DNA from 3 places in the Hahella sp. NS-SX17 genome. Region 2 is predicted to be linked to each of the others. Evidence: predicted binding sites of a transcription regulator. Region 2 holds the regulator's gene; each other region holds the start of a gene.
What was found. Region 2 encodes sigma-54, which starts transcription at its own class of promoters, with help from an activator protein. Its sites were predicted from a motif close to TGGCACNNNNNTTGCTNT; they were not measured.
Positions count from the first base shown of each region.

Region 1: a site for sigma-54 is predicted at 4,068-4,085, ahead of flgB (flagellar basal body rod protein FlgB). Genes of this name have one in related genera too.
Region 3: a site for sigma-54 is predicted at 1,378-1,395, ahead of AC2IBB_RS25760 (PEP-CTERM sorting domain-containing protein). Genes of this name have one in related genera too.

Region 1 covers NZ_CM170632.1:2,716,017-2,722,922, reverse strand. Annotated here, with positions in the region: gene AC2IBB_RS12335 (flagellar basal body rod protein FlgF) at 1-425, opposite strand, end outside; gene AC2IBB_RS12330 (flagellar hook protein FlgE) at 507-2,462, opposite strand; gene AC2IBB_RS12325 (flagellar hook assembly protein FlgD) at 2,480-3,157, opposite strand; gene flgC (flagellar basal body rod protein FlgC) at 3,182-3,619, opposite strand; gene flgB (flagellar basal body rod protein FlgB) at 3,622-4,017, opposite strand; gene AC2IBB_RS12310 (nitroreductase family protein) at 4,292-4,858, opposite strand; gene AC2IBB_RS12305 (adenylate/guanylate cyclase domain-containing protein) at 5,449-6,852, shown strand.
Region 2 covers NZ_CM170632.1:5,996,936-6,003,841, forward strand. Annotated here, with positions in the region: gene AC2IBB_RS26745 (ATP-binding cassette domain-containing protein) at 1-186, opposite strand, end outside; gene AC2IBB_RS26750 (KpsF/GutQ family sugar-phosphate isomerase) at 475-1,452, shown strand; gene AC2IBB_RS26755 (KdsC family phosphatase) at 1,452-1,988, shown strand; gene lptC (LPS export ABC transporter periplasmic protein LptC) at 1,993-2,571, shown strand; gene lptA (lipopolysaccharide transport periplasmic protein LptA) at 2,555-3,079, shown strand; gene lptB (LPS export ABC transporter ATP-binding protein) at 3,076-3,801, shown strand; gene AC2IBB_RS26775 (RNA polymerase factor sigma-54) at 3,924-5,420, shown strand; gene hpf (ribosome hibernation-promoting factor, HPF/YfiA family) at 5,536-5,844, shown strand; gene ptsN (PTS IIA-like nitrogen regulatory protein PtsN) at 5,851-6,315, shown strand; gene rapZ (RNase adapter RapZ) at 6,342-6,906, shown strand, end outside.
Region 3 covers NZ_CM170632.1:5,791,741-5,798,646, reverse strand. Annotated here, with positions in the region: gene AC2IBB_RS25765 (hypothetical protein) at 1-661, shown strand, start outside; gene AC2IBB_RS25760 (PEP-CTERM sorting domain-containing protein) at 754-1,338, opposite strand; gene AC2IBB_RS25755 (hypothetical protein) at 1,694-3,313, opposite strand; gene AC2IBB_RS25750 (hypothetical protein) at 3,540-4,568, opposite strand; gene AC2IBB_RS25745 (hypothetical protein) at 4,581-4,997, opposite strand; gene AC2IBB_RS25740 (GFA family protein) at 5,174-5,605, opposite strand; gene AC2IBB_RS25735 (hypothetical protein) at 5,817-6,906, shown strand, end outside.

The DNA of each region.
Region 1 (6,906 bases), 3.3 Mb from region 2:
CCGTCGCCCCCGATGTTGAGCCTGGCTGCAGGCGGCACGGCGACAGGTCCGCCGTTGCCGAGCACCGGCAATCCCGAACCGGTGCGCAACATGCCGTTCACATCCACCAGCAGCTCTCCTTCTCTGGTGAAAGCCTCACTGCCGTCCGGCGCTTGCACGGCGATCCAGCCTTTACCGGCGACCGCGACATCCAGGTCGCGCCCGGTCTGCATTAACGACCCCATTTCAAAATCCGTCGCCGGCCTTTCCGTCATGGCGTAGGCGCGGCTGGGGTAATGTTCGCCGAACACCGGCATGCTTCGCGCCTGCATAAAGTCAGACTTGAAGCCTGTGGTGTTGGCGTTAGCCAGGTTGTTAGCGTGGCCACGCTGAGACAGCATGTTCTGCTTGGCCCCGCTCATGGCGATATATAAGGCTTTATCCATGAGCACCTCTCGAATGCCGCCTGCTTGCTTTACTCATCATGATCATCAACTCTTCTCATTTATTGATTAGCGCAAGTGGGGTTAACGCAGGTTGATGATGGTCTGAGTGATGGCGTTGGCGGTCTCAATGGTTTTCGCATTGGCCTGATAGTTACGCTGGGCGATGATCAACCCCACCAGCTGCTCGGACAAGTCCACATTGGAATCTTCCAAAGAGCTGGAGCGAATAGCCCCCAGCGAGGCGGTTCCAGGAGCCCCGATCACAGGGTTGCCGGAATTGAATGTCTCCACCCAGGTGGTTTCCCCCACGGGCGCCAACCCCTGAATATCATTGAAGTTGGCCAATGCGACCTGCCCCAGCACCTTAGACTCCCCATTGGTGTAACGGGCGAAAATCACGCCCCCGTCATCCACGTCCAAACCAATCAAACGCCCAGTGGTGAAGCCATCTTGCTGCAGGTCGTTGACCGCAAACGCGCTGCCATACTGAGTCGTGGTCCCTAGATCTATAAAAAAGTTGGAACTGGTGGGCGGATCAGGGATCGGCAAGGTTCCGCCATCCACCACATTCAGGGGGCCATCTGCGCCGTTTGGCGTACCGTCAGGCGCCAGCGGCGTCCAGTTGGAAATCAGCACATCATCAGACAGCACTTCATTGATCGAGCCATCCTGATCGAATACCAGACTGTATGAAGCGCGGGATGGCGTACCGCCGGTCACCAGCGGGTCGCCGATATCCTGTCCATCGATCAACGCATACATGGTCCACAGATTGTCCGGCGTCGTCGCCGAGGGCGGCTCTTTCACGAAAAACGTCGTCAGAACGTGGGAGTTGCCCAGGCTGTCGTAGATCGTTGTCGAAGTTGCATGGTTATAAGTGTTTTCATCCGCCGGGTCGAACACGTTATTGACGAAAGGCGTGCCAGTGAAAGTCGCGAACAAATCCGCCGTGCCGCTTGTTAGAGTAACGCCATCCTGCATGGTCAGGTTGACGCTGCCGCCTACAACCACATCCGTCAATGCCGTGCTAAGGGTTTGTGTTGATGCCGCCGCATCGTTGCCCTGCACGACAAACTGATCTCCAGCAGCGCCGCTGAACCCAAAGCGCAGGTCATTACCACGATTATTGATAATCGCCAGGTCCGCGCCGTCCAAGACGGCGCGAACGCCAGTTAGCTCTGAGGAGGAGTTGATCGCATTGCCCAAGTCAGTCAGGTTGGTGTAACCGTCAAACAGCACGCCGTCTATAAATACCTGCATGGTGCCGGATGCATTGTTGAAACCCGCAGCAGTAATCGTAGCCCGTGTGCTGGCGGCGGCGTCAATGTTATCCAGATTATTGAACAGGCCTGCTATTTCGGCAGCGGAACTATTCGCGGGAATAGTCACTGTTGAAGTTGAGCCGTCAGCCTGAGTCACGGTAATCGTCTGCGCCGCGTAGCCATTATTGCCGTTCGTGCCGGCAGCGGTAGCGTCCACCGCTTGCCCGATCAGCAGCCCATCCGAAGACAGTGAGTCGCCCCGCTCCAGCAGCACCGGCTCGGACGCGTCCAGGTTCAGGTTAGCGTCCACCCTTGTGGTTCTATCTGGCGCGAGGCTAGTGTCATCTATCAACAGATCCCCGAGAACGCCGCTGACAACGCCGCTGTCATTAGCGACGAAACCTTGCAGACGCATGCCGGAGCTGTTCACCACATAACCTTCTTTGTTGATGCCGAAAGCGCCGGCGCGACTGTAACGGCGATCGCCACTGTTAGTATCGAGAATAAAAAAGCCTTCGCCATTAATGGCGAGGTCCAGCCCATTCTCAGTAAAGGAAAGATTGCCCTGCGCAAATTCCTGCCGCACTTTTTGCACCCGCACGCCATCCCCAACCGGGTTGGAGCCCAGGCTCAAAAAGCTGTTGGCGTATAGGTCGCCAAACTCCGCACGGGATCGCTTGAAGCCAGTCGTGCTGGCGTTGGCGATATTATTACCGGTCACCTCCAGGTCGACCGATGCTGCTCTGATTCCTGTTAACGCGATATTAAACGGCATACCACACCTCGCACATGCTAACTGATCTGTTTGATATCGCTTAATCCGACCGATCCAAGTCCGGCCAGATTCAATGTGACGCTGCCGTCACGAGCGATTGATACACTATCCACATTGGCCGCCAAATAAGAGCCGACCTGCATTTGCTCGCCGCTATAACGAGCACGCGCCACCACTTCATACCGCCCGGCCGGCAAAGTTTCGCCCTTGCTGTTTTTGCCGTCCCAGCTGAAATTAACGTCACCGCCAGGCTGATAACCTTTATCAATAGTCGTGATGAGCTCGCCAGCCTCGTTATAAACGCTAATGGCCAGTTGCGAGGTTCCGGCAGGCAACTCCACCACCCCGTTAATGGACCCATCCGCAGTCTTGATGGCGCTCTCCATCGGCGCCAGCACATCCCGCCCCACCATCGCTGAAGCCTGCAGCGCCTGGGCGCTGCGGAACTGTGAGGCCATGGTGTCTACGGTCGAATTTAATGACTGAATGCCTTCCACCGAGCTGAACTGGGCCAACTGCGCGACAAACGCCGTGTTGTCCTGGGGATCGAGCGGACTCTGGTTATTCAACTGGGCGATCATAAGATCCATGAATTCGTTTTTACCCAGCTCGTTTTTCCTGTTGGCGGACTTCTGCTGAAGCGCGTATTGACTCAGCGCATCACTAGTCTGATTCGTCGTATTGATATCGCTCATCACGCTGTCCTCACGAAAAGTTCATCACTGGCCAATCGTCAGCAGGCGCTGCATCATGGTTTTCGCTGAATTCAGCACTTCCACGTTGGTCTGGAAGCTGCGGGAAGCGGACATCATATCCGCCATTTCCTCCACCACGTTGACGTTGGGGTAGAACACATAGCCGTCCTCGTCCGCCATGGGATGGTCCGGCTGATAGCGGCGCTCCAGAGACGCATCGCTTTCCACAATGGCCCGCACTTCAACGCCGCGGGAAGCGTCATCGTTGATTGAGGGAGGAATCGCCGCATTCAGGGCGTCTTGATGAACCGCCGCAAAAATTGGTTTGCGTGCGCGATAGGTCTGATCGATGCTGGAGCTGGCGGTGTCCGCGTTGGCCAGATTGCTCGCTGTCGTGTTCAGTCGCACGGACTGTGCGGTCATACCAGAGCCGGCAATGTCGAAAATGTTGTTAATCGCCATCATTATTCTCCTTTAATCGCGCTGACAATACCTTTCAGCCGGCTATTGAGAAATTCGAAACTGGCCTGGAAGTCCAGCGCGTTCTTGGAGTACTGAACTATTTCCGTCTGCGTATCCACTGTATTGCCATCAATAGAGGGCTGCAGCGGCTGTCGGTACAACAAAGCGCCTTCCGCCGGCGTTTTAATCGCCATATGCGCATCGTGAGTCGTAACCACCTCCAGCGAATCGTCCATGCTTTTGGCTTGCTTGAGCACGGCTTTAAAATCAATATCCCGGGCGCGGAATCCCGGCGTGTCCGCATTGGCAATGTTGTTCGCCAGCACTTCCGCCCGTCTGGCGCGGACGTTCAGCGCCTGCTCATGGATACCCAGCGCTTTGTCGAATGATATGGCCATCTAACACCTCTGCAGTTGCCTGACTGCGACAATCGTCATTTGCAACAATGTCAGCAAGTCCCGCGCCAGATATTTTTTTGTTTTATTTTTCAGATAGATAGTGTTTTCAGGCAGGCGGAAGGCGGCAAAGGGATACCGCCCGGAAGGAAAGCGCGCCCACACCAGGCGGCAAGAGGAAAACCATCGCCACAAACTGCGGTGGACACAATCTCAAATATACGGACCGGTATGAAGAGAAGCGGCCTCTGCCTGAGCATGCAGCGCCGCAGAAAAATCAGCTCGTTTCGCCAGCAAAGAAACTGACGCGCTCTTCGAAAGCCGGCGGTTCGGGAACTTTTTTGTCTTTGCTGGCCGGCGTCCCCACATACAGATAACCCACAACATGTTCATTAGCGGCCAAACCAAGGCGCTGTTTGACACGCTCGTCATAGGCCACCCATCCGGTGCGCCACATAGCGCCATAGCCCAGCTCCCCCAAACCCAGCATCAAGGCGTATGCGCTGCAGCCGGCGGAAATCAGCTGTTCCGACTCCGGCGCCTTGGGATGCTCTTGCACAGTGGCGACCACGACAATCACCATCGGCGCGCGACTGGGCGCTTTGGCCAGTTTTTGCCTGGCCGCATCGTCCTGACCGTCCTGCTCCGCCACTTCGCAATATATGCGACCCAGGGCTTCAAGCCCTTCACCTTCGACGATTATCAACCGACAAGGCCGTAAGCGGCCATGATCCGGCGCGCGCATGGTAACTGGATACAGTTGTCGCAATTCTTCATGACTGGGGGCGGGGGCCTGCAATAAAGGCGTAGAGGTTCGATTTGCAAGAATGTCTAATACCGCCATGGCGTTATACGATGCTCCTGTTGTTGATAGATGTGACCGCCTTGTTTATAGATATGACCGCCGGCCATGCCAATAGAATATCGACGGATGATTCGACTCAGATTATAAATAGGAATGATTCTTAAATATATGCAACCCAAAGGCAGAAAACACTTGTCTTATCGCGCCACATTTCCAGCCTTTTACGCCAACTCAAAAGGTTAAAGATTGTCTAACGAGGGACAGAACCGCCTAACAGATTGTCGGACAACCCCATTACTGCTAACCTAAGACGCGATCGTAGCGCTGGTGGACTATACTACCAGAAGAGGGCGGCAGTTATGGCGGATGGTTTACGCCGGTCCAAAGGCTTTTTGCATGGCAATCCCGCATTCAACCAATGCGTCGCACTACGCCTGCTGAACAGGCGCCTCCTGCTTTCCACCCGGAAAACCTTCTATTCCTGTCCTTTTTAGGGTATATCCGTGCTAGGACAGGACGTTTTATTGATAACAGCAAACCGGCGAGCCGCTTTCTAAGCCCGCAAGCTCGCAGGGACATTTGGTTAGGTTGAAAAATATGCTGACGGGACAATACCGGTATTTGCGGTTATGACACAAATGATGCCGATACCACCACATCTCGCCAATGCGCCGCACTCCCCGACTCAGGTGACAATCCCACCCATGCCGGACTATAACGCCCGAGTGCTCGGCTACCTGGTATGCGCCGCAATTATCGTCGCTGGCATTCTGGAAGGGCATTTCGACGAATACCTCATCTGGATCATTCCCGGCGCCATGCTATGGCCGCATATTCTGTATTTCGCTCTGCGCTTCTTCGATAAACAGAAGAACACCAAGGTCCGCCAGGGCATGATGGTGGTGGACGGTTTCCTGTGCGGCGTGATTCTGGTTTTGATCAAATTCAGCGTCACCCCCACCCTGTTTTTTCTGCTGATGCTGAACTTCAGCTTCATAATCGTTGGCGGTATGAAAAGCTGGCTGTATGGCAATATCGCCTTTCTCGCCGGCTTTACCGTGGCGTCCATCTATTTTGGTCTGAGCTTTGCGCCGCCCACCCCCATGGTGGTCAGCATCATCGGCGGCGTCACCTGTTCGCTGTATGTCGGCGTCACTGCTTACTACACGCACCAACAGGCCCGCGCCCTGGTGCAGGCAAAGTCACAGATTCAGTTTCAGCGCGAGCAATCCATCGCCCTGTCTCACAAGCTGGCCAAATACCTGTCACCGCAGGTGTGGCAGTCCATCTTCACCGGCGAGCGCGACGTTCGTCTGGAAACCCAGCGTAAGCGGTTAGCGGTGTTTTTCTCCGACATCAAAGGATTCACCGAGCTGGCGGAGGAAATGGAGCCGGAGAGCCTGACCGAGTTGCTCAACACCTACTTTAATGAAATGTCCCAGATCGCGCTTAAATACGGCGGCACTATCGACAAGTTCGTCGGCGACAGCATCATGATCTTCTTCGGCGACCCCAGCAGCCGCGGCGCCAAGGAAGACACCTGCGCCTGCGTCATGATGGCGATCGAAATGCGCAAACACATGAAAATTCTAAGGCAGAAGTGGCGCAGCCAGGGCGTCCGCACGCCGCTGGAAATTCGCATGGGGATCAGCACCGGCTACTGCACCGTGGGTAACTTCGGTGCGGAAAACCGTATGGATTACACCATCATAGGCAAGGAAGTGAACCTCGCCAGCCGCCTGGAGTCCATGGCGGCCCCGGGAGAAATTCTGGTATCCTACGAAACTTTCGCGCTGATCAAGGACACCATCATGTGCCGGGATAAGGGCGAGATAACGGTGAAGGGCTTCGCCAAGCCGGTGCCAATTTATTCTGTTGTGGATTTGCGTCGCGATATTGGCGGCAACCAAAGCTTTATCGAACATGAGACCGAAGGATTCGCCATGTATCTGGATGCAGGCAAAGTCAGCGCCCAGGCCAAGGAACGCATCTTGAAGTCCCTCGAAAGCGCAGCGGAAAAATTACGCAACTAATCGCGCTCTTCTAGATTCCATACGGTTAATCGCCAGCCCCAATGCGTTGGACAC
Region 2 (6,906 bases):
CTTATCGGGCTTCAGTTGGCCGCCGATTAATTTCAGTAGCGTGGTCTTACCCGTACCGCTGGGCCCCATGATGGTGGTGACCTTGCCTTTGGGTATATCGATGTCTACGTTATCGTAGATGAGCCTGTCGCCTCTGGCGAAGGTAAGCCCCCTGACTTCCACGTAATTGGAGGGGTTTTGCGTCATCTGAAATCACCTTAATCGCCCAGCCAGCGTAAACGCCCCCTTCCCGGAAGCATTAAGTATCCTAAAAACATAACCTTACGGCGGCTTTGGCGTTTTGCCAAAAATAGCCTAAACAGGTGCGGAATATATCAGAAGATGTTTTAACTGCCCACATCTTTCCCGGCAAGTTGCAGCAGGCCTTGAGCGTCGTATAATACGCTGGCCTCGCCGCAGAGCATTGGACTCAACACCATACCCTGTCTGCTGCAAGCAGATACCCCTAGAAACAGACTCTGGAACGCTGCATTAATGAGCCACCACGATCACGAGTATATAAAAGCCGCTAAGCGCACAATAGAAATGGAGCTTGAAGCGATTCAGGCGTTAAGCAATCGCATAGATGAGGCCTTTATAAAAGCATGTGATTTAATGCTTGAGTGTGAGGGCCGGGTTGTCGTGACAGGCATGGGAAAGTCAGGCCACATAGGAAATAAAATTGCCGCCACTCTAGCATCGACAGGAACGCCTTCATTTTTTTTGCACCCCGGCGAGGCCAGCCATGGCGACCTGGGTATGGTGACGCCTAAAGATGTAGTTTTAGCAATTTCCAACTCAGGAAATACAGCGGAAATTGTCACTATACTACCGCTTCTCAAACGTATGGGTGTGCCGCTGATCAGCATGACAGGCAATCCGAACTCTACATTGTCTCTAATTGCTGAAGCCAATATTGACGCCAGCGTCTCCACCGAAGCCTGCCCGCTTAACCTTGCCCCAACTTCCAGCACTACAGTATGCCTGGTGCTAGGAGACGCTATTGCTATTGCTCTTCTGGAAGCTCGCGGGTTTACAGCGGAGGATTTCGCTTTTTCTCATCCCGGCGGAGCCTTGGGTCGCAGACTACTCTTAAAAGTGTCCGATATTATGCACACAGGCGAATCCATCCCTGTCGTCAAAGAAAACGCATCTCTAAGCGAATCTTTATTACAAATGTCCCAAAAAGGACTGGGAATGACCTGTGTAGTTGACCAGAATTCCAAGCTATTAGGCGTATTCACTGACGGAGATTTACGCCGCACATTGGACAAGAATATTGATATACGAAACTGCACCATAGACACAGTAATGACCGCCAACTGCCGCTCTGTGACCAAAGATATGCTAGCCGCCGAAGCTCTTGGCCTGATGCAGGAGAAAAAAATCAACGCCCTCCCTGTTGTTGACGCAGACAAAAGGGTCATTGGCGCGTTCAATACTCAAGACATGCTGCGCGCGGGAGTCATTTAATGTCGCCTTCATTGACCGAACAACAATTGCAAGCACTGACGCCGATTAAGCTGTTGGCGCTGGACGTGGATGGAGTCCTGACAGACGGCGCCCTTTACTTCGGAGAGTCAGGGGAACAATTCAAGCCCTTCTCAATACTCGATGGCCTTGGCGTCAAACTCCTGCAAAAAGCGGGCGTCACTGTCGCCATCATTACAGGACGCAAATCCGCCATGGTCGCCAAACGAGCTGGCGACCTGGGCATCCTTGAATTACTGCAAGGCAGAGAAGACAAGCTTGTCGGTCTGAATGAAATTCGCAATAAGCTGGGTCTGGAACTCAGTGAGTGCGCATACGTCGGCGATGACCTGCCCGACTTGGCGGCCATTCGCAGCTGCGGCTTTGGCGTCACCGTTCCCAATGGTCACTGGTATGTTCGCCAGCATGCGGCTTATTGCACATCCGCGCACGGAGGAAAAGGCGCAGTGAGAGAAGTGTGCGATATGATACTAGACGCCAAAGGTGTGCTGCACGCCTCATTGGAAGCCTACCTATAACCTCATGACAGATCTGCTCCGACAATATAGCAAATGGATCTACGCCGCTTTGGCGGCGTTCCTGGTCATTTATCTGGTCGCCTACCAGGATGACGGGGCTGTCCCATTTTTCGAGGAAGAGCCTCTACTGAAGGATGAGCCCGACGCTTTCGTCATTAATGCCGTTTATACCACTTACAACAAAGAGGGCGCGCTCACCAGCCGCCTGCAAAGCCAACTGGCCAAGCATTATCCAGATACGGATACCGGCGTACTGACCCAACCCTATCTGGAGATATATCAACAAGGAGAAAAAAGCTGGCGCGTGGAGTCCCTCGAAGGCGAGCTGCTCATCAAGCAGGACACTCTGAAACTCCGCGGCGATGTAAAGGTCAACGGAGCCTCCAATGATGGCGCGCCAATCCTCATGCAAACGGAAGCACTGGACTACAACAACAAGTCACGCTTTATCAGTACAGATCAACCCGTTAAGATAACTTCAAATATCAATCAGTTAACCGCTGTCGGAATGGAGGCGGATATTGATAAAAAGCTTATTGTCTTACTTTCTCAGGTAATCGGTGTTTATGCGCAACCCAAGTAAACTATTCACAGTGACGTTATTGCTGGGCATCGTGTTCGCCCCGCTGAGCTACGCCCTGGACCTTCTTAACGGTAGTGACGAACCGGTACGCATCAAGGCTGGACGCTGGGAGAGAGACGGTCAGAAAGGCATCGACACGTATATCGGCAATGTCGTCATCACTCAGGGCAAATCCAGTATCGAAGCGGATAAAGTCGTCCTTTACACTGACGATCAAGGCATCAGTCGTTTTCAAGCAACCGGCAAGCCCGCCCACCTTGTGCAGTTTGACGCAGAAAAACAAACTGAAACTCACGCTTACGCAGAAAGCATGGATTATGATCGCAGCCAGAGTAAAGTCATCATGCGCAACCATGCGCGGATTCTGCAGGACAACAGTTCCGTGGAAGGAGAAGAAATCATCTATTTCACTGACAAACGCCTGGTGACAGCGAAGGGAGCAACCTCAGGCAATCAGGCCGAACAGGTTGAAATCATCTACCATCCGCCCAAATCTAATAAACAATGAGCACCCTCACCGCCAAAAATCTGGCCAAGGCCTACAAGAAACGGTCAGTAGTAAAAGACGTGTCCGTCGAAATCCGCAGCGGCGAGATTGTCGGACTTCTCGGGCCTAACGGCGCAGGTAAGACCACCTGCTTCTACATGGTGGTGGGATTGATCCCCAGCGACAAAGGCGGCGTATACATTGACGACGCGGAGATCACCGCTTTACCCATGCACGGCAGAGCGCGCAAGGGCATAGGCTACCTGCCGCAGGAAGCCTCAGTTTTCAGAAAGCTGTCAGTGGAAGACAACATATACGCTATCCTTGAGACCAGAGCCGATCTGAGCCGCAAGGAGCGCAAGCAAAAGATGGAAGAGCTGTTGCAGGAGTTTCACATTACCCACATCCGCAAGAGCCTTGGCATGAGCCTGTCCGGGGGCGAACGCCGACGCGTCGAGATCGCCCGCGCACTGGCCACTGAACCAAAGTTTGTCTTGCTGGATGAGCCTTTCGCCGGGGTAGACCCTATTTCCGTCAACGATATCAAGCAGATAATCGAGCACCTTAAGAAACGCGGCATCGGCGTTTTAATTACCGACCATAATGTGCGCGAGACCTTGGATATTTGTGAACGCGCCTATATTGTCAGTGAAGGATTTATTATCGCAAGCGGCACGCCAGGTGATATTCTTGCCAACCCAAAGGTTAGGGAGGTCTATCTGGGTGACCAGTTCAAACTTTAGTTTAACCGGCGGCCTCCATCCCGGATGGACCTCAAGGCTCAAGAGCTTAGGATAAAAGCACTTAATAATTATGAAAAACTCACAAGATCTGTGCCTGAATCGGTGGTAAGCATCAGATGGTTATGAAAACTTCATTGCAGTTAAAGCTGGGTCAACAACTGACCATGACCCCGCAACTGCAACAAGCAATAAAACTTTTGCAGCTTTCAACACTGGATTTGCAGCAGGAGATTCAACAAGCGCTTGAGTCCAACCCTATGCTGGAAGTGTCAGAAGAGGACGAGTCTCCCAATCACGTTCAGAATGATACGATCAGCGACATGCTCGCCAACAACTCCAGCAAGGAGAGGACGCAAGAGTCGGGCATGGAAGAGGGAGGGTTCGCCGAGGAGGACAACTGGTCCGATTCAATCCCCAACGACCTGCCCGTAGACACCGCCTGGGATGACGTGTTTCAGAGCAGCTCAGGCAGCTACAGCGGAGGCGAGGATGACGAATACGACTTCGAGTCCCGCAACAGCAAGGGCGAGACCCTGCAAGACCACCTTCTCTGGCAACTGAATCTCACCCCCATGTCCGATATCGACCGTATGATCGCCGTTGCGATCATTGATGCGGTCAGCTCCGACGGTTATCTCTCCCTTACGCCTGACGAAATTCACAGCGGCCTGCAGACAGAAGGCGAAGAAGAGATAGAACTGGACGAAGTGCGTGCGGTGCTAAAACGCATTCAGCAATTCGACCCGCCAGGCGTCGCAACCTGCAATCTGCAGGACTGCCTGCTGAGCCAGCTGAATCAGTTGCCCAAAGACACCCCCTGGCTGGGGCAGGCCAAACTGGTGGTCAGCCACTACATCAACTTGCTTGGCAATCGCGACTACGCACAGTTGATGCGCCGCAGTCGCCTGAAGGAGGACGACCTGCGGGAGGTTCTCAAACTGATCCAGAGCCTGAACCCAAGGCCAGGCGAAGGCATTCAGGAAAGCAATACCGAATATGTCGTTCCTGACGTAATCGTCAAGAAGGCCAACGGTCGCTGGCTGGTGGAGCTCAACCCGGAAATCGCCCCCAAAATCCGCATTAACCCTGGCTATGCCGGCTTGGTAAGACGCGCGGACAACAGCTCCGATAACACTTATTTACGCGATCAGTTACAGGAAGCGCGCTGGTTTATCAAAAGCTTGCAAAGCCGTAATGAAACCCTATTGAAAGTCGCCTCACAAATAGTCGAACATCAACAAGGGTTTCTTGAGTATGGCGAGGAAGCGATGAAGCCGCTGGTGCTGCACGATATAGCCGAGGCTGTGGAGATGCATGAGTCAACAATTTCACGGGTGACCACGCAAAAATACATGCACACTCCCCGCGGCGTATTTGAGTTGAAGTACTTTTTCTCCAGCCATGTCAGCACAGACACCGGCGGCGAGTGTTCTTCCACCGCCATTAGAGCTATTATCAAGAAGTTAGTCGCAGCAGAGTCACCAAAAAAACCATTGAGCGACAGCAAGATTGCTGCGCTGCTTGGCGACCAGGGCATCAATGTCGCCCGACGTACGATCGCAAAATACCGGGAGGCGCTTTCCATTCCGCCTTCAAACGAACGTAAGCGTCTAATTTAAAAGGAGGAATACAGGCATAAGACTTAAATCAAATAGTCACAAAATGGATGTGCTAGTATTTTTCATGGAAGTGCAAAATTCATAATGCACCGTATATTGGCATTAGGAGCAAAGTATGCAAATGAACATCACCGGACATCAAGTCGAGTTAACTGAAGCACTGAAGGACTACGTTAACAACAAGTTCGACAAGCTCGAACGACACTTCGACAGCATCAGTAATGTCCAAGTAACGCTCTCCATTCAAAAACAGCGCCAGATTGCGGAAGCAACCATGCACATTAGCGGCGCTGACCTGCATGCCAATGCTGAACACGAAGATATGTACGCGTCAATCGACGCACTGGTGGACAAACTAGATCGCCAGATCCTCAAACATAAAGAGAAGCACGTTGATCGGATGCATGGCGCATCCGCCAGATAACAGAACATGGCCCAAACCACACTAACTATTGAGTCCATTATCTCGCCCGCCCTCACACGCTGTGGGGTGTCGGGCTCGAGTAAGAAGCGCGTTCTTGAATATATCGCCAATCTGATTGCGCAGCATTTTCCATTTTTGGACGAGAACGCCATTTTTACCAACCTGATATGCCGTGAAAGACTCGGCAGCACCGGTATCGGCCAAGGTATAGCGATACCCCATTGTCGCCTGGAAAATTGTGATCGCATCATAGGAGCCCTGATTACACTGAAGGATAAAATTCCTTTTGACGCGATCGACAATGAACCCGTGGATCTGCTGTTCGTTCTGATCGTTCCGCAGGAAGCCACCAGCGAACACCTTGACCTGCTGAGCCAGCTGGCCCAGAAATTCAATGATCGTCGCTTCTGCGAACATTTGCGCGACTGCGACAACGACGAAACCCTGTTCAGGAGGGTGCTGGAAAAATAATCCAGCTTCGATGGAAAGAGGAAGACATGAAGCTGATTATCGTAAGCGGTCGTTCAGGCTCCGGAAAAAGTACGGCGCTCCATGTCCTGGAGGATATGGGCTATTACTGCATTGATAACCTGCCTATCGGTCTCCTCTCGCCTCTCACCCAAGAGGTGCTGGACCAGGGAAAAACCCAAAATCAGCAACTCGCCGTCAGCATAGACGCACGAAATCTTTATAGGGATTTATCAGATTTTCCGTCCATTTACGCCACCCTGCAAGCGCACAATATCGATGTGGAAATCATCTATCTTGACGCTAATGACGCCACCTTGATCAAACGCTTTCATGCGACGCGCCGCAAGCATCCGCTTAGCAGCAAAAGCACGTCCCTGAAGGAAGCCATCGCCAAAGAGAAGCAGTTGCTGGAGCCAATCGCCACACTGGCGAATCTCTATATAGACACCAGCGATCTCTCGATTTACCAACTACGGGATCAGGTCAAAATCAGAGTTATCGGGCACAAGACCCAGGAACTCGCCCTACTCTTCCAATCGTTCGGCTTCAAACACGGCGTGCCCTCAGACTCAGATATGGTGTTCGACGTTC
Region 3 (6,906 bases), 210 kb from region 2:
GACCTACCAACCACAACTGGAGAGCCCTGATAGCAAGGCAGGCCCGCCAGGGAAGCAGCTTGACGGCAAGCTGTCGGAGGCCAGCGCCACTCTGGAGGTGGATATCTTCGCCATTATGAGTTTGATCCATGAGCTGGCGCAGACGCAGAAAAAAGGCGCCCGCGACATTCGTCATGGCGAGTACCAGCAGAAGTGGCAGTCGCTGGAAAACGCCGGCAAGGAGCTGCGTGACTCCGCAGGTAAAGAACTGGCGGCGTCCCTGGTGCAGGGCGCTTTTCAGATCGCAGGCGGCGCCGCTTCCGTCAAACTGACGGTGAAGTCGACACAGCAGACGAATGCGTTGATGAAAGACACCAAGCTTGATCCTGCGCAGTTGCAGCTGAAGCTGCAGGTGCCGCAGAACCTGACCAACCTGGGACAGACCTTCACCCAGATGGCGGGGGGCGTCGGTACGGTGGTTGCGGCGCCCCTGACCTATGAGTCCAAGCTGGATCAGGAGCATCAAAAGCAGTATGAAGCGGAGTCCGAGAAGCACTCGGCGAATATCGATGAAGCTAAGGATTTCATTCAGACCATGAAAGAAATCATGGACGACGTGAGATCCAAGCTGTCCGCTATCGAGCAATCCAAGCACGAAACGCGGCAGAAGATATTCTCGTGAAGTTGATTGTGTTGCAGTAACAAAAACGGCTGATCCCCAGATCAGCCGTTTTTGTCAGGGTGTGATGAAGAAAGCGCTAACCGGTTAAATGTTTAAGATTTGCGTCGCGCTCTTCCTGCGAGTCCCAGAAGGGCTGCGCCGAATAAGGCCAGTGTGGCGGGCTCAGGGACTTTCTTGATGCTGGTGATAGCAAACTTCACTGTAGCGTTGACGTCAAGCGTCAGACTGCCTGAATCAAATAAAGCAACAGGGAGGTGATTCAAGGAGGGTGAAAGAGGCTCTTTAAAGTTGAGTTCAAATTCAGCGACGTCAAAATAGAAAATAGGAATGTTATCAGAGGGGACTTCATCGGTGAAACTGAAGGTGTTTTCATTCATACGCGCTTTCATTTCGAAGGGAGGCATCGTGCTCTCGCCTGAGTCGCCAAAAACATAGTCACCGACTCTGGCGCTCCAGGAGCTGATTACAATTTTTCGATCATCCGGCGATCCTACGATATCGTAAGTGAGGCTTCCAAACATTGAGGTTCCAATATTGGGAAAATCCCTTTCAGGAAAGTAGGGGTCAAACACATTACTGACGTCTTCCAGACTGCCTGAAAACTGATAGGTAATGGGAGTAGCGCGAACCGTGGAGGTAAGCGTTAGGACGGTTAAGAAAAGTAAAACTTTCTTCATGAGAATTCCTTGTTAAAAGTACCCTTTAATTCAACGTTTTACGCAAAATGCGCGCCATCTTCCATATTCCCTGTCGGTGTCGGCTTTATCTGTGAGGTCAATCTACAGCAGCTTACACTTTTGTAAACTTTGCTGACGTTTGGAGCTGTTCTACGGCATTCGCGGTTGTCTTTGCTGTTCGAGCACACACTGGCGTAGTTCATATTGTCCCGACACTCAAGTAAGCGAACGTCAATTATAAATAAAAGACGTTGCATTATGTATGGATTCGCCGCCGCCTTTTTTACTTTAAGTTTTGCTTTTGTAAAAATTACCGACGTACTTCGACCTTTACTCCCTAATTACAAACGCACAGTTACATCGGAATCCGCTCCACATTACCCAAACGGCCGTCTTTGAACTCCAGCTGATAAAAAATATCGTTCCAGTCTCCTGGTACGGTAAACCGGTATGCGCTGAGGATGGTTCGCGGGTTTTTCTCAAAAATCTGCTCTCCTTTAATACTCACGGGTAAGCTGTTTTCGAGTTGGTCGCTGCTGGCGCTATAGCGAATCCTCTGTACATTCGCCCAAATCACCAATGGGTCATGGTCCGGCGGCGCGCAGCCAATGATCTCTGCGTTGCGATGACAGTTCAATTGAGGACGGCCCAGGTTAGCGGCGGTCTTGCGTATGATCTGGTCCAGGTCGAAGGCGTAGCTGAACTCCCGGGACTCACCGTCATGGCTGACTCGCACTTTAATCGCGTCGCTTTGGGGCGGAACGATGGGAAAGACATTTTGCGCCTGTCCTCCCTGGGAGGTATTGATGAACCCCTTGCCGTCGGAGTCGTAGGCGATCTCCAGGCTGGGCCTGGAGACATAACACTGGGCGCCGGACGCTCCCAGGAATAACTGAAATGATCTTCCATGCGCTTCAAACTTAAGCGCGGCGAACGGCGCTTCCGCGTAGTCAGCGCCCTTGGCGCGCAACGGCGTCCAACTGGAGTCCCGATGATCGTAACTGTCTGCGTTGTAGCTGATTTTGATATTGAACGGAATGGACCCGGCGTCAGCGAAGAGAATGTCTCCGTAAAGTTCGGCGCCAGGCTTCAGCCCGATGATGTCAAAAGGAGGGATGAGACAAAGCTCGCTTATTCCGCCAGCCTCCACCTCACGGCAGTCGATGGCGGTTTGAAAAGCATGATTTCCATGGGTGGGTCCGAAGGCCAGCCCCGTCGCCTGGGCTTCACAGAGCTCTTGCGCATCTACCTTGCAGCCGCTGGGAGTACACTCGAATACCCTGTCTGGTCTATGTTCCAATTTGGCGGCAAGTCCGTTGCGACGAACATCTGTCTGAAACTGTCGCAGTCTGCCGCTTAACTTCATTGCGTCAGTCTGTGCGCTGTTAACGGTTTCTCCAGCGGCGTCGAACATTTTGGTCATATTTTCACGCAGCGCCTCCTGCTGTTGCTGGATGAACTGGCTGGAATTCGGGTCCGGCCTGACCATGAGTTCATTGACGGCGCTGTAGCGTTTTCCGGCGGAAGTGGTCGCCTCCACTACAATACTGACCCGGCTGAAGTCGGTCGCATCCCTGATCGACACCAGCGTCAGCTCCATCTGGCAATTATCCGGCGCTTGCTTCAACACCGCGCCTTCATTGCCTTGCACCTGCCAATGACAGGTCATGCCGCTCAGGTGCTGTCTCCGTTCCGCATCCAGCTTCACCACTACTTTCTCACCGGGCTTGATCATCTTTTCGCCGATGATGTCGATGCGATAGGAAGGAGAGTCTTCCTGGCGGATACTGATATCTCCTCCTACATTGCCGCCGACCATGACGTTATTGTCGCCGCTGTTGTGCTGACTGGATGTAGGGTCGCGGTTAATGCTGAAGATGATGGTGACGACGCCGGCGAGGATGGACACCACGGTGGCGAACAGTTTGAGGGCTTTTGATCCAGAGAGAAACGAATGAGGCGCAGGCTTCGACATAATCACTCCTTCCTGTTATAGGCGAGTCGCCAGTCCTGAATGATGGGTGTGCAAACGTGATTACAGCGATGAGATCAGAGTTCGATTATAAAGGAAGTGAGAGACTGTTTTGTATGCGCGACGACTAAGCTTTGGTTTAGGCTGAGAGTTTAGGAAGGGGCTTATCCTGTGGCTGTGTGGCCGAGCGCAAAGAGACGGTCGGCCACAATCAAGGGAAGTAACGCGGCTACATTTGCTGCACGTAGCGGATGGCGTCACGTTCGTTGGAGGTGGTCCAGCCGTCTTCCAATATCGCTGTTAGCAGGTTGCGCAGTGGCGTATGCGCTTTCAGACTGCTTTTGATGATAGGCGTCGACCGGCGCACTCGGTTGACGTAAAGCAGCGCGACGTCGTCCGCATCCGAGTTGTACGCCCAGTCCAGCTCTTTGAAGACGCTATAGACCTTGTCCATTTCGTAGCTGCACTTTTCCACCAGGTCGCGGGCGATGGCTTCTTCGTCGGTGTTGAACATTTGCGTATGTTTGTCCAGAAAGGTTTTCACGAAAGGGTCATTGGAGGCGGCGACCTCAATGTAGGCTTCGTCGGCGATGATAGAGCCCAAAACGCCGCCGACCACGGCGCCAATGGCGACGCCCACCGGGCCGGCCCATAATCCCGCCACCGCGCCTCCCGCTGCGCCGCCGGCGAAACCGCCACCCAGATTCGCGGCTTCTCTGCCTGTCGCCCGGGTTTTATCTTCAGCGGAGGCGATGTTGTAGATGGCGATGCCGGCGCTTAATAACCAGAGGGCGCGGCCGGCTTTACCCAGGCGAATGGCTTTCGCGGAGACTTTGGGGTTCGCTCTGCCGGAGCTTTCCACAATCTGTAGAAAGACGTGATCCTGATCCGCTTTGCTCAGTTGCGAGAAGGGCTTGCTGAACAGGCGCTTGGCGTACTTGTCGCACAGCACATCCAAATCCAGACCTTTCGCTTTGAGGGCGCGGGCTTTGGCGCGTCCGATGTCGCTGGATTTGGTTCTGGCCCACTCCATGATTTCATTACGCATCTGATTGGCGGCCTGCGCCGCTTCGCTGGGGCTCATCTGACGGCTGTTGACCAGGTCTTTCAGCGATTCCGCATAGGCCTTGGTTTTCTCCATATACATCTGGCGGACATTACTGTCCTGAATAAAACGTTGCCCGAAATTGACGGCCTGGATTTCAAACTGCCTGATGGCTTCATGCGCGCTGTTATTGTTGGATTGATTGTCCGGCATACTAGGTTCCCTTTAGTCACTTTGAGTAATGATTATCTGCGTGCGTCGGAAAAACTTATCGGAGCGTTGAACTCCTGGAACCGCCTCGGCTTTCCACATAAAGCGCGGCTCCTGCAACCATTCCGCCCGGATCTTGAGGCCCGGCCAGAAGAGGAAATCGATGTGACTGACGCGTGCGTCGACGAATTGAAATACGCCCCCTGTGTATTCGGCGGAGAGTGTGACTTCTTCTTTTACATGGCCGCTGCTGTCGAGGTGTTGTATATGCAGCGTTTCTTCGTAGGGGCAGTCTTCGCTGAAGAAAGCCAGATATTCCTGATCGCGGTTGAAATGCGCTTCGTAGATGAGGCCTTCAGGCGTCGGAAAGGGAAAAGTCGCCTTGTCTGCAAGGGCGAGGGCGTTGGTTTCTTCTCTGATGGGAGCGGTCATACGCTTTATGCTCGTGGTTTGAGTTCAGTCCTTTAGCTCTTTGCTAAGCGTTAGCCGCTTTACCATAGCGTGGCGGGGAAGGGATAAGCAAGCTTACGATGAAGCCCATGAGTCCGGCGTTGAGGAGAAGTGGGCGCGCACGCTGATGGGGAGCGTCACCGTGCGCAGCGAAGCGGTTACTTCATGCCAATGGACTTCAAAAACTCGTCTTCCGTCATTCTTGGATGGTCTCCAGCGAATGCATAGCCGGCGGGTTTGCTGTCAATATAGATTTCTCCCGCCAGTTTGAACTGGGACTGGTCGTCGAAGAGGCCGCTCCAGAGATATTTCTCGCCTGTAGGCTTCAGGTGGTAGTACAGGTTGGTCCCGCAGTGTTTACAAAACGCACGTTGCGCCCACTCGGAAGAGTCATAAGCCGTAATGTTGTCCTCACCTTCAAAGACCGCTTCCTGCGCGGAAATCGCCATGGAAGGGCCGCCGTTCCAGCGACGGCACATGCCGCAGTGGCAGGCGTGGTATTCAGAATTGACGTTTTTCGCGGCCACTTTTACCGCGCCGCACAGGCATTGGCCGGCCAATGGTCCGGCGATAGTTTTGCTTTCACTCATGTAGTATCCCTCTGACTTATTGCTTGGTTTTATCGTATGTTTCGTAACGGCGTTGATTTCGTCACAGCTATCGTCTCGACACGACAATACTACCTGTCAGCTACTGACAGCATTGTGTCAGGAGCTGACGGCCAGATTACAATTTTCCGCCATGAAGAACAAAAGCGAACGACAACCTCTTTTCTCTAGTAACCGCAACAAGAGTCCAGCCATGACTGAACGTATGAAATGCCAAAACCTGTCGTGCAACCATATGATCTTGCCCAGCACCGCTGAGTGCACAGGTGGCTTGTGCATGCCCTGCGCCCTGGAGCAGGAGCGGGAAGCGAAGAGAGAGTACATACGTAAGCACAGCATAGTTATTGACCCCTACGCAGGACTGACTGACAGGGTCGATATCATAAAGGCGTATCACCTGCCTGCGCCTGGAGACCCCTTAATAACTTACACCCCATTTTCAGGGGCTATCGAGAAGGTTTATCAGGCGTTGACGGGAAATGAAACGCAACGCTTGGCGGAATATGCCGCAGAACAGCTTGAGACCGATGAAGACGATAGTGCAATAGAAATTGCTATGACGCTGGCGGCGTTCACGGATGCGGACCTGGCGGCTGTGCTGGAACGCCTCCTGTCTAGCGAGTGTTATGAGCCAGCCATATTATTTCGCGGGGCGAGCGAAGAGGTGGTCAACCTCTTGATAGAGCGCTTGGGAGCAGACCCTGAGTTGGATGGCCGTATTCTTGAAGCCTTGGCGTGGAGTGAGGACAGAAGGGTTGTGGCCTATCTGGCGCAATGGTCGCAGCAGCCGCCGGATTGGGCGTCGCGTCTGAATGTACCGGTGATGAATTGTATGGCTGAGGCCGGCTGGACGTTGGATAGTCATAATCAGCCGCGAAAACTCTACTTGGATGCCTGCTACGCGCTGGGGCCTACGGATACTGAAACGAGCGACGCCATTCGCGTAGGCAGTATTGATGCGTCAATCTGCCCTTGGTGCGAAGGCGAACTTACGCGTTTATTTGATCTCAATCTTAAAGACCCGAGGTTGGCGCTTTTCCCCTGGCAGGGAAACCGTTTGATTCTGTCGACCTGCCTGCTTTGCGCCTGTTTTGCTGAGGCGATCTATATGCATTATGACCAGGAGGGGGCGCCTGTATGGTCGTCGCACAGCAAAAAGTCAATCTATTCTCCTGACTGCTCTGAGATAGTGGAACCGCTCGTCACGCTCAATTGGAAGCTGTCCTCCCAGCCGAGGAAAGCCCGCTTCGCCGCCGTTCCCTTCGTTCCCACAACATTCTCGC